DNA from 2 places in the Streptomyces subrutilus genome. Region 1 is predicted to be linked to the other one. Evidence: riboswitches for the same ligand, from Rfam matches in the RefSeq annotation. Region 1 holds a riboswitch; the other holds the start of a gene.
The links. A riboswitch is a leader RNA that binds a small molecule or an ion and turns the genes downstream of it on or off. The one in region 1 is predicted to bind glycine.
Positions count from the first base shown of each region.

Region 2: another riboswitch for glycine. It lies ahead of gcvT (glycine cleavage system aminomethyltransferase GcvT); the one in region 1 lies ahead of gcvP (aminomethyl-transferring glycine dehydrogenase).

Region 1 is NZ_CP023701.1:6,218,397-6,222,804, reverse strand. It holds gene gcvP (aminomethyl-transferring glycine dehydrogenase) at 1-2,724, opposite strand, end outside; glycine riboswitch at 2,921-3,019, opposite strand; gene CP968_RS27675 (PRC-barrel domain-containing protein) at 3,136-3,522, shown strand; gene CP968_RS27670 (DNA polymerase IV) at 3,715-4,408, opposite strand, start outside.
Region 2 is NZ_CP023701.1:2,438,975-2,443,382, forward strand. It holds gene CP968_RS10350 (enhanced serine sensitivity protein SseB C-terminal domain-containing protein) at 1-243, opposite strand, end outside; gene CP968_RS10355 (enhanced serine sensitivity protein SseB) at 327-1,061, opposite strand; gene CP968_RS10360 (AAA family ATPase) at 1,142-1,819, opposite strand; glycine riboswitch at 2,013-2,116, shown strand; gene gcvT (glycine cleavage system aminomethyltransferase GcvT) at 2,257-3,372, shown strand; gene gcvH (glycine cleavage system protein GcvH) at 3,475-3,858, shown strand; gene glyA (serine hydroxymethyltransferase) at 3,874-4,408, shown strand, end outside.

The DNA.
Region 1 (4,408 bases):
CAGCGCCGCGGCCGTGTGCGGGGAGTTGGCCAGCGGGTTGTCGTCGGCCGGCCACTCGCCGCCCGCGACCCGCTCGATCTCGCCGCGGATGGCGATCATCGCGTCGCAGAACCGGTCGATCTCGGCGAGGTCCTCGGACTCCGTCGGCTCGATCATCAGCGTGCCGGCCACCGGGAAGGACATGGTCGGCGCGTGGAAGCCGTAGTCGATCAGCCGCTTGGCGATGTCGTCCACGCTCACGCCCGTCGACTTCGACAGCGGGCGCAGGTCGATGATGCACTCGTGCGCGACCAGGTTGCCCGGGCCCGTGTAGAGCACCGGGTAGTGCGGCTCCAGGCGCTTGGCGATGTAGTTGGCGCCGAGCACCGCCACCTGGGTGGCGCGCTTGAGGCCCTCGCCGCCCATCAGGCGCACGTACGACCAGGAGATGGGCAGGATGCCGGCCGAGCCCCACGGCGCCGCGGAGATCGGGCCCACGCCCGTCTCGGGGCCGGCGGTCGGCTGGAGCGGGTGGTTCGGCAGGAAGGGGGCCAGGTGCGCCCGGACGCCGACCGGGCCCACGCCCGGGCCGCCGCCGCCGTGCGGGATGCAGAAGGTCTTGTGCAGGTTCAGGTGCGAGACGTCGCCGCCGAAGTGGCCCGGCTTCGCCAGGCCCACCAGGGCGTTGAGGTTGGCGCCGTCCACGTAGACCTGGCCGCCGGCGTCGTGCACCCGGGCGCAGATGTCCGCGACGTGCTCCTCGAACACGCCGTGCGTGGACGGGTAGGTGATCATCAGGACGGCGAGCTCGTCGCGGTACCGGTCGATCTTGGCGTGCAGGTCGTCCGCGTCCACCTCGCCGTCGTCGGCCGTCTTGACGACGACGACCTTCATGCCGGCCATCACGGCGCTGGCGGCGTTGGTGCCGTGCGCGGAGGACGGGATGAGGCAGACGGTGCGCTGCTCGTCGCCGTTGGCGCGGTGGTAGGCGCGTACGGCCAGCAGACCGGCCAGCTCGCCCTGCGAGCCGGCGTTGGGCTGAAGGGAGACCTTGTCGTAGCCGGTGACCTCGCAGAGACGTTCCTCCAGCTCGGTGATGAGCGTGAGGTACCCCTCGGCCTGCTCCACCGGGGCGAACGGGTGCAGCTGGCCGAACTCGGGCCAGGTCACCGATTCCATCTCGGTGGTCGCGTTGAGCTTCATGGTGCAGGAGCCCAGCGGGATCATGCCGCGGTCCAGCGCGTAGTCCTTGTCCGAGAGCCTGCGCAGGTAGCGCAGCATCGCGGTCTCGGAACGGTGCTGGTGGAAGACCGGGTGCGTCAGGTACGCGTCCGAGCGCAGCAGGCTCTCGGGCAGGGCGTCGGCCGTGGTGGCGTCCAGGGCCTCGATGTCGGCACCGACCCCGAAGGCCGCCCAGACGGCGTCCACGTCGGCGCGCAGGGTGGTCTCGTCGCAGGAGACGGAGACCAGGTCGGCGTCGACCTGGTGCAGGTTGACCCCGCCCCGGCGGGCGGCGGCGACGACCTCGGCGGCCTTGCCGGGCACCCGGGCCGTGACCGTGTCGAAGTAGGAGCCGTGCACGACCTCCACCCCGCCGGCCGTCAGGCCCGCGGCGAGCAGGGCGGCGTAGCGGTGGGTCCGGCGGGCGATCGTCCGCAGGCCGTCCGGGCCGTGGTAGACGGCGTACATGGCGGCCATGACGGCGAGCAGCACCTGGGCGGTACAGATGTTGCTGGTGGCCTTCTCCCGGCGGATGTGCTGCTCGCGGGTCTGGAGGGCCAGCCGGTACGCCTTGTTCCCGTCCGCGTCCACGGAGACGCCGACGAGGCGGCCCGGGAGCGAGCGGGCGTGCTTGGCCTGGACGGCCATGTAGCCGGCGTGCGGTCCGCCGAAGCCCATCGGGACGCCGAAGCGCTGGGTGGTGCCCACCGCGATGTCGGCGCCGAGCTCGCCCGGCGAGGTCAGCAGCGTCAGGGCGAGCAGGTCGGCCGAGACGGTGACGACGGCGCCCAGCTCGTGCGCCCGGTCGATCAGCGGCTTGATGTCGCGCACGGCGCCGGAGGCCCCGGGGTACTGGATCAGCACGCCGAAGACGCCGCGCTCGGCGATCTCGGCCGGAATGCCGTCGGAGAGGTCGGCGACGACCACCTCGACGCCCGTCGGCTCGGCGCGGGTCTCGATCACCGCGATGGTCTGCGGCAGCGCGTCGGCGTCGATCAGGAAGACACCGTCCTTGACCTTGCCCACGCGGCGGGAGAGCGACATCGCCTCGGCGGCCGCGGTGCCCTCGTCGAGCAGCGAGGCGCCCGAGGTCGGCAGGCCCGTGAGGTCGGCGACGACGGTCTGGAAGTTCAGCAGCGCTTCGAGGCGGCCCTGCGAGATCTCCGGCTGGTACGGGGTGTACGCCGTGTACCAGGCCGGGTTCTCCATGACGTTGCGCAGGATCACCGGCGGCGTGAAGGTGCCGTGGTAGCCGAGGCCGATCATGGAGGTGAGGACCTGGTTGCGGTCGGCCAGCGAACGCAGCTCGGCCAGCACCTCGGCCTCGGTGCGCGCCTCCGGCAGGTTCAGCGCCTCGGCGGTCTTGATCACATCCGGCACCGCGGCGGCGGTCAGTTCGTCCAGGGAGCCATAGCCCACCTGGGCGAGCATCTTCGCCTGCGCCTCGGCATCCGGGCCGATGTGGCGCTGCTCGAAGGGGATGCCTCGCTCAAGCTGGCTGAGCGGAATGCGGTTGGCGGTCATGTACGGAGGCCTCCTGGTCGTATGACCTGCGAGGGGCACCACGGCGCTGGCACCCGGACGGCCTCCCCCTCTGTCATCTCAACCTGAGAGTTTCACCGGAGTCGCGGGGATCGCCCGAGAGCTCCGGCTTTCACCGTCGGTGAGGGGAGGGACCGGCACTGCGCACCCGGTACCCGCCCCTGCTTTCCAGAGTGGCCTCGTCCGTGCGGTACGTATGCCTGAGAGATTCCGGGGAGGATTTGCTCCTTCGGCGCCTCCGTCGAGCTCACTCGGAGGACTCTCCCGCACAGGGTCGACAGCCGCTGCCAAGCCTACCAGCGAGGTTCTGGGCCGTCCCCGAGTGGCCCGGTCTCCCGTTATGCACTTCTGTAGTCATTACGGCGGAGTTGCGAGCTTTTGGAAGGACGGACCGTGCAGACCGACATCGATCCGCGCAGCCTGATCGGCCGCAAGGCCTTCGACCGCAATGGCACCAAGATCGGAACCATCGACGAGGTCTACCTCGACGACGCCACGGGCGTCCCGGAATGGGCCGCCGTCCGCACCGGCCTCTTCAGCCGGGACGCGTTCGTCCCGCTGGAGCCGAGCGAGCTGGTCGGCGACGCCCTGCGGGTCCCCTTCGAGCGCTCCCTCATCAGGGACGCCCCGGACTTCGGCGTCGGCCGCCACCTCTCCCCCGAGCAGGAGCTCCAGCTCTACCACCACTACGGACTGGACGTGACCCTCCCCTCGGAGTTCCACCACCCCCCGGCCGACCCGGACGAACCCCGCGACTTCGGCCGCCTCGCGGGCGACTAGGCCGTCTCTTTCGGATCTTGCCGGGCCCGCGACGCCTGGCACCGTGCCTGGCCGCACTGCCGAGGCGACCACGTACGTCCAGTACGCGAGCGCCCCGGCAGCACGCCCAGGCACGGCACCAGACGCCGCGGGCTCGGCCGACAAGATCCGAAAGAGACGACCTAGGCCCGGATCCGCCGGACCCGGGCGGCCCTACGGGGCCTGCGTCCCCTCCTCCCCCACCAACGGCAGCGGATCGGCCGGCTCCAGCTCCGGGTCGTCCACCCGGAAGGTGCGCACCCGTCCCGGCGCCGATCCGGGCCGCTCGAACCGTACGGTCACCCGCCCGACCCCGCTGCCCTGCACCCACCCCGGCCCGTACACCGCGTGCCGGACGTCGCTCCCCGCGGCCCAGTGCCGACCGGACGCGCCCCCGGCGTCCGCCCCGGCCGCGTGGTGGCCCGGCCGCGGGGCCGCCGGGTCCCCTGGAGCAGTGCGCTCCGGTTCCGCCGCCCCGGCGCCGCCCGGCGCGGCGACCCCGCTCACCCCGTCGGCTCCGCGCACCCCCGCCGCCCCATCCGGCGCATCCGACCCGTCCCGCACATCCGATTCACCGGCCGCGTCCGGCCCGCCCCCCGCGTCCTCCGCCCCCAGCGTCACCGAGGCCTGCGCGAACAGGTCCTCCTGCGTGTAGTCCGCCAGCCCCGTCACCCCCACGCCCAGCAGCCGCACCCCGCCCGTGGTGTCCACGCCCTCCAGCAGCCGCGCCGCGGCCTCCCGCACCACACCCGGGTCGTCGGTGGGCCCGCGCAGGGTCTCCGACCGCGTCAGGGTCGAGAAGTCGAAGCGGCGCACCTTCAGCACGATCGTCCGTCCGGAGTGCCCGGACGCCCGCAGCCGCTGCACG
Region 2 (4,408 bases), 3.8 Mb from region 1:
GTTCCAGCCGCTGGCGGCCAGCTCCCCGGGCGAGGTCACGCAGGGCGCGTAGCCGAGGCCGTCGACCTCCATGCCGCCGTACTGGGCGTCGGAGGAACCCGGCTGCCCCTGCCAGAGCATCATCCACAGCCGGCCCTCGGCCAGCGCGTGCAGCAGTGACTCGTAGCTCTCGTAGCGCCCGGGAGTCACCTGGCGCAGCATGTGCTCGACCTGCCCGGCCGCGGCCGTGCCTGACGCACCCACCGGTACCCCCTCTTCGTCCGCCCGTCGTCCACGTGCACCCGGACCACGCGTGCGGCCGGGAGATGCAACCAGCTTATGCGGCCCTACGGAAGGTAGAAGGGGCGTACGCGCTCACGAATCCAGTCCGTGACCGGGTCCTCGGCCGCGTCCAGGAGGATCAACTGCACGGGCCACGGCGGCGGGACCCGGGTCAGGGCCCGGCCCAGGGCGTCCATCGGCGCGTTCCGGTATTCGGGCTCCCATCCCACCAGGCGGACACCGACGAACAGCTCCGGCGCCCCGCCCTCGACGCTGGCCAGGCAGCGGTGGGCGGCGGTGACCACCCCGGTGGCCCGGAACTCCTCGGCCGCGGCGGCGAGGAAGTCGACCGGGTCGTCCTGCCAGTCGGGCTCGTAGAGCCGGACCCGGCCGCCGGTGGCGGGGCCGTCGAGGGGCGTGTGCCCGGTGCGGCAGAGCTCGGCCACCGCGGCCGGCGGGAGCGGGACCCCGACGGCTCCCTCGGGGTTCACGGCGATGCCGAGCTGCGGGGGCAGGCCGCGGGCGAACTGGACTGCGGGCGCCACCGCGAAGTCCATGCCGGGGCCGGCGCAGAAGCGGAACTGGGCCTCGGAGCTGTAGACGGGCACGTACGCCGCCCCGCCGATCTCCATGGTGGGCAGGGTCAGGTCGGCCGAGCCCGGTCCGCCGCCACCGGGCAGCGGCACCCACACGTGGCTGCGTCCGAGCACCTCCAGGATCCGCGCCCCCGCGTCGGCCTGTCCCAGCGCCGCCCCGAGCACCTGCTCCAGTTCGTTCTCCGGCCAGCCGCTGCCCTGCATCCCGCACCCCTCCGTGGTCCCGCCCTCGTCGCCCCGAGGTTATCCGCTGGCACGACGGACCCCGCGCCCGGCGGGGGCGGTCAGCCCCGGAACGCGATGCGGGTCACGGCGGCGGCCGAGCGGCGGTCCAGCAGGGTCGCCGAGGCACAGCCGGCCGGGGGCCGCCCGGCCTCCGCCTCGCGCAGCAGCCGGCCCACGGCGCCGCGGTGCCGGGCGAAGGCGTACGCGGAGACGCGCCGGCCGCGCGCCGCCTGTCCGGAGAGCGCCTCCTCGGGGCTGCTGTCCAGGAAGAGCAGGTGCAGGGCACGGCCGCGGCGGCGGGCCGCGGCGGCGAGGAGGCCGCGCACCCAGCTCTGCGTACCGCAGTCGTGGACGACGACGGAGGCGCCGGAGCGCAGGACGCGCCACAGCCCCCAGTAGTGCGCCACGCGGACCAGCGGCCGGTACACGGCGTACGGGAGGGAGGCGGGCATCCGGCGCTCCCAGCGCTCGCGGGCGTCCTGGGAGTCCACGGAGCCGCCCTCGGCGGCCGCCCGCTTGATCAGGGTGCTCTTGCCGCCGCCGGGCAGGCCGGAGACCACGACGATGTCCCCGGCGGCGAAGCGCAGCCGCTGGGGGCCGTGCACCGCCGGGCCGCGCAGGTCGCGTACGGGGCCGGACCGGGCGGCGCCCTCGCGCGCCCGCGCCTCCCGCTGTGCCGGGACCGCCTCCACGGTCCCCGTCGCCGCCACTACCACTCCGAATCTCCGCACAGTGATCGCCTCCCCCGAACCGGGTCGCCAGGACCCTTTCCCACTGAGTGTAAAGAGACGGTAATCCGGCGGGGCCGGTTCCGGCCGGACCGCTGGAGAGCCGCACGAGCCGCGCACGAACTTTCGGGGCCCCGCCCCCCGGGTCCGGCGGGGGCGTGCAATGATGTGCGCCATCTGGACCAACTGCATACCGGCCGCTTGAATCCGCGCGGGAGAGTCCCGGCACGCCGCAAGGCCGTGCGCGGGCGCCGAAGGAGCAAGAACCTCCCTTGAATCTCTCAGGCCCCGTACCGCGTGGATGAGGCAGATCTGAAAAGCGAGCCGCTCGACGGCTCCACCCAAGGTGCAAGCCGAGGAACTCTCGGCGAACCTCTCAGGTTCCGATGACAGATGGGGAGGACCCTCCTCGTCATGTCATGCCCTGGGACTCGGGAGCCACACCCATGAGCACTGCCCCCCGCCTGACCGCCCTCGACGCGCTGCACCGTGCCCTCGGTGCGACCATGACCGACTTCGCGGGCTGGGACATGCCGCTGCGGTACGGCAGCGAGCGCGACGAGCACAACGCCGTCCGCACCCGGGCCGGCCTCTTCGACCTGTCGCACATGGGCGAGATCACCGTGACCGGCCCGGAGGCCGTCAAGGTGCTGGACTACGCGCTGGTCGGCAACATCTCCACCGTCGGCGTCGGCCGCGCCCGCTACACGCACATCTGCCGGGCGGACGGCGGCATCGTCGACGACCTGATCGTCTACCGGCTGGGCGAGGACGAGTTCATGGTCGTCGCGAACGCCTCCAACGCCCAGGTCGTGCTGGACGCGGTCACCGAGCGCGCGGCGGGCTTCGACGCCGAGGTCCGCGACGACCGCGACGCGTACGCGCTGATCGCGGTCCAGGGCCCGGAGTCGCCCGGCATCCTGAAGTCCGTGACCGACGCCGACCTGGACGGGCTGAAGTACTACGCCGGTCTGCCGGGCACCGTCGCCGGCGTGCCCGCGCTGATCGCCCGGACCGGCTACACCGGCGAGGACGGTTTCGAGCTGTTCGTCGCGCCCGAACACGCGGTGCGGCTGTGGGAGGCGCTGACCGAGGCCGGCGCGGGCGTCGGCCTGGTCCCGGCCGGCCTGTCCTGCCGCGACACCCTGCGTCTGGAGGCGGGCATGCCGCTGTACGGGCACGAGCTGAGCACCTCCCTCACGCCGTTCGACGCGGGGCTGGGCCGGGTCGTGAAGTTCGAGAAGGAGGGGGACTTCGTCGGCCGCGCCGCGCTGGAGGCCGCCGCCGAGCGCGCCGCCGCGAACCCGCCGCGCAAGCTGGTCGGACTGATCGCCGAGGGCCGCCGCGTGCCGCGGGCCGGTTTCCCGGTGGTGTCCGGTGGAGAGGTGATCGGCGAGGTCACCTCGGGCGCCCCGTCCCCGACGCTGGGCAGGCCGATCGCGATGGCGTACGTGGACGCGGCGCACGCCGCGCCCGGCACCTCCGGCGTCGGCGTCGACATTCGCGGTACGCATGAGGCGTACGAGGTCGTGGCGCTGCCGTTCTACAAGCGGCAGAAGTAGTCCCGCCGCAGGCCCCTGCCGTACGGAGAACCCGTGCGGTGCCGTCTCGGCACGCGAGACCGCTGTTCGTATCCAGTCCCCCGCATCCAGGAGAATCAGGTCATGAGCAACCCCCAGCAGCTGCGTTACACCAAGGAGCACGAGTGGCTGTCGGCCGCCGAGGACGGCGTCGCGACGGTCGGCATCACGGAGTACGCGGCCAACGCGCTCGGTGACGTCGTCTACGCCCAGCTCCCCGAGGTCGGCGGCACCGTCACCGAGGGCGAGACCTGTGGGGAGCTGGAGTCGACCAAGTCGGTCAGCGACCTGTACTCCCCCGTGTCCGGCGAGGTCGTCGAGGCCAACCAGGACGTCGTGGACGACCCCTCGCTGGTGAACTCGGCGCCCTTCGAGGGCGGCTGGCTGTTCAAGGTGCGCATCTCGGCCGAGCCGACCGACGTGCTGTCGGCCGAGGACTACGCCGCGTTCACCCACTCCGACAACTGACCTCAGGGGATCTTGATGTCTGTGCTGAACACCCCGCTCCACGAGCTCGACCCGGACGTCGCCGCCGCAGTCGACGCCGAACTCGTGCGCCAGCAGTCGACCCTGGAGATGATCGCCTCGGAGAACTTCGCTCCGGTGGCCGTCATGGAGGCCCAGGGCTCGGTCCTGACCAACAAGTACGCCGAGGGCTACCCGGGCCGCCGCTACTACGGCGGCTGCGAGCACGTCGACGTGGTCGAGCAGATCGCGATCGACCGCATCAAGGCGCTCTTCGGCGCCGAGGCCGCGAACGTCCAGCCGCACTCCGGTGCGCAGGCGAACGCCGCCGCGATGTTCGCGCTGCTGAAGCCGGGCGACACGATCATGGGCCTGAACCTGGCCCACGGCGGTCACCTGACCCACGGCATGAAGATCAATTTCTCCGGCAAGCTGTACAACGTGGTCCCGTACCACGTGGACGGGACCGGCCGGGTGGACATGGCCGAGGTCGAGCGCCTCGCCAAGGAGACCAAGCCGCAGCTGATCGTCGCCGGCTGGTCCGCCTACCCGC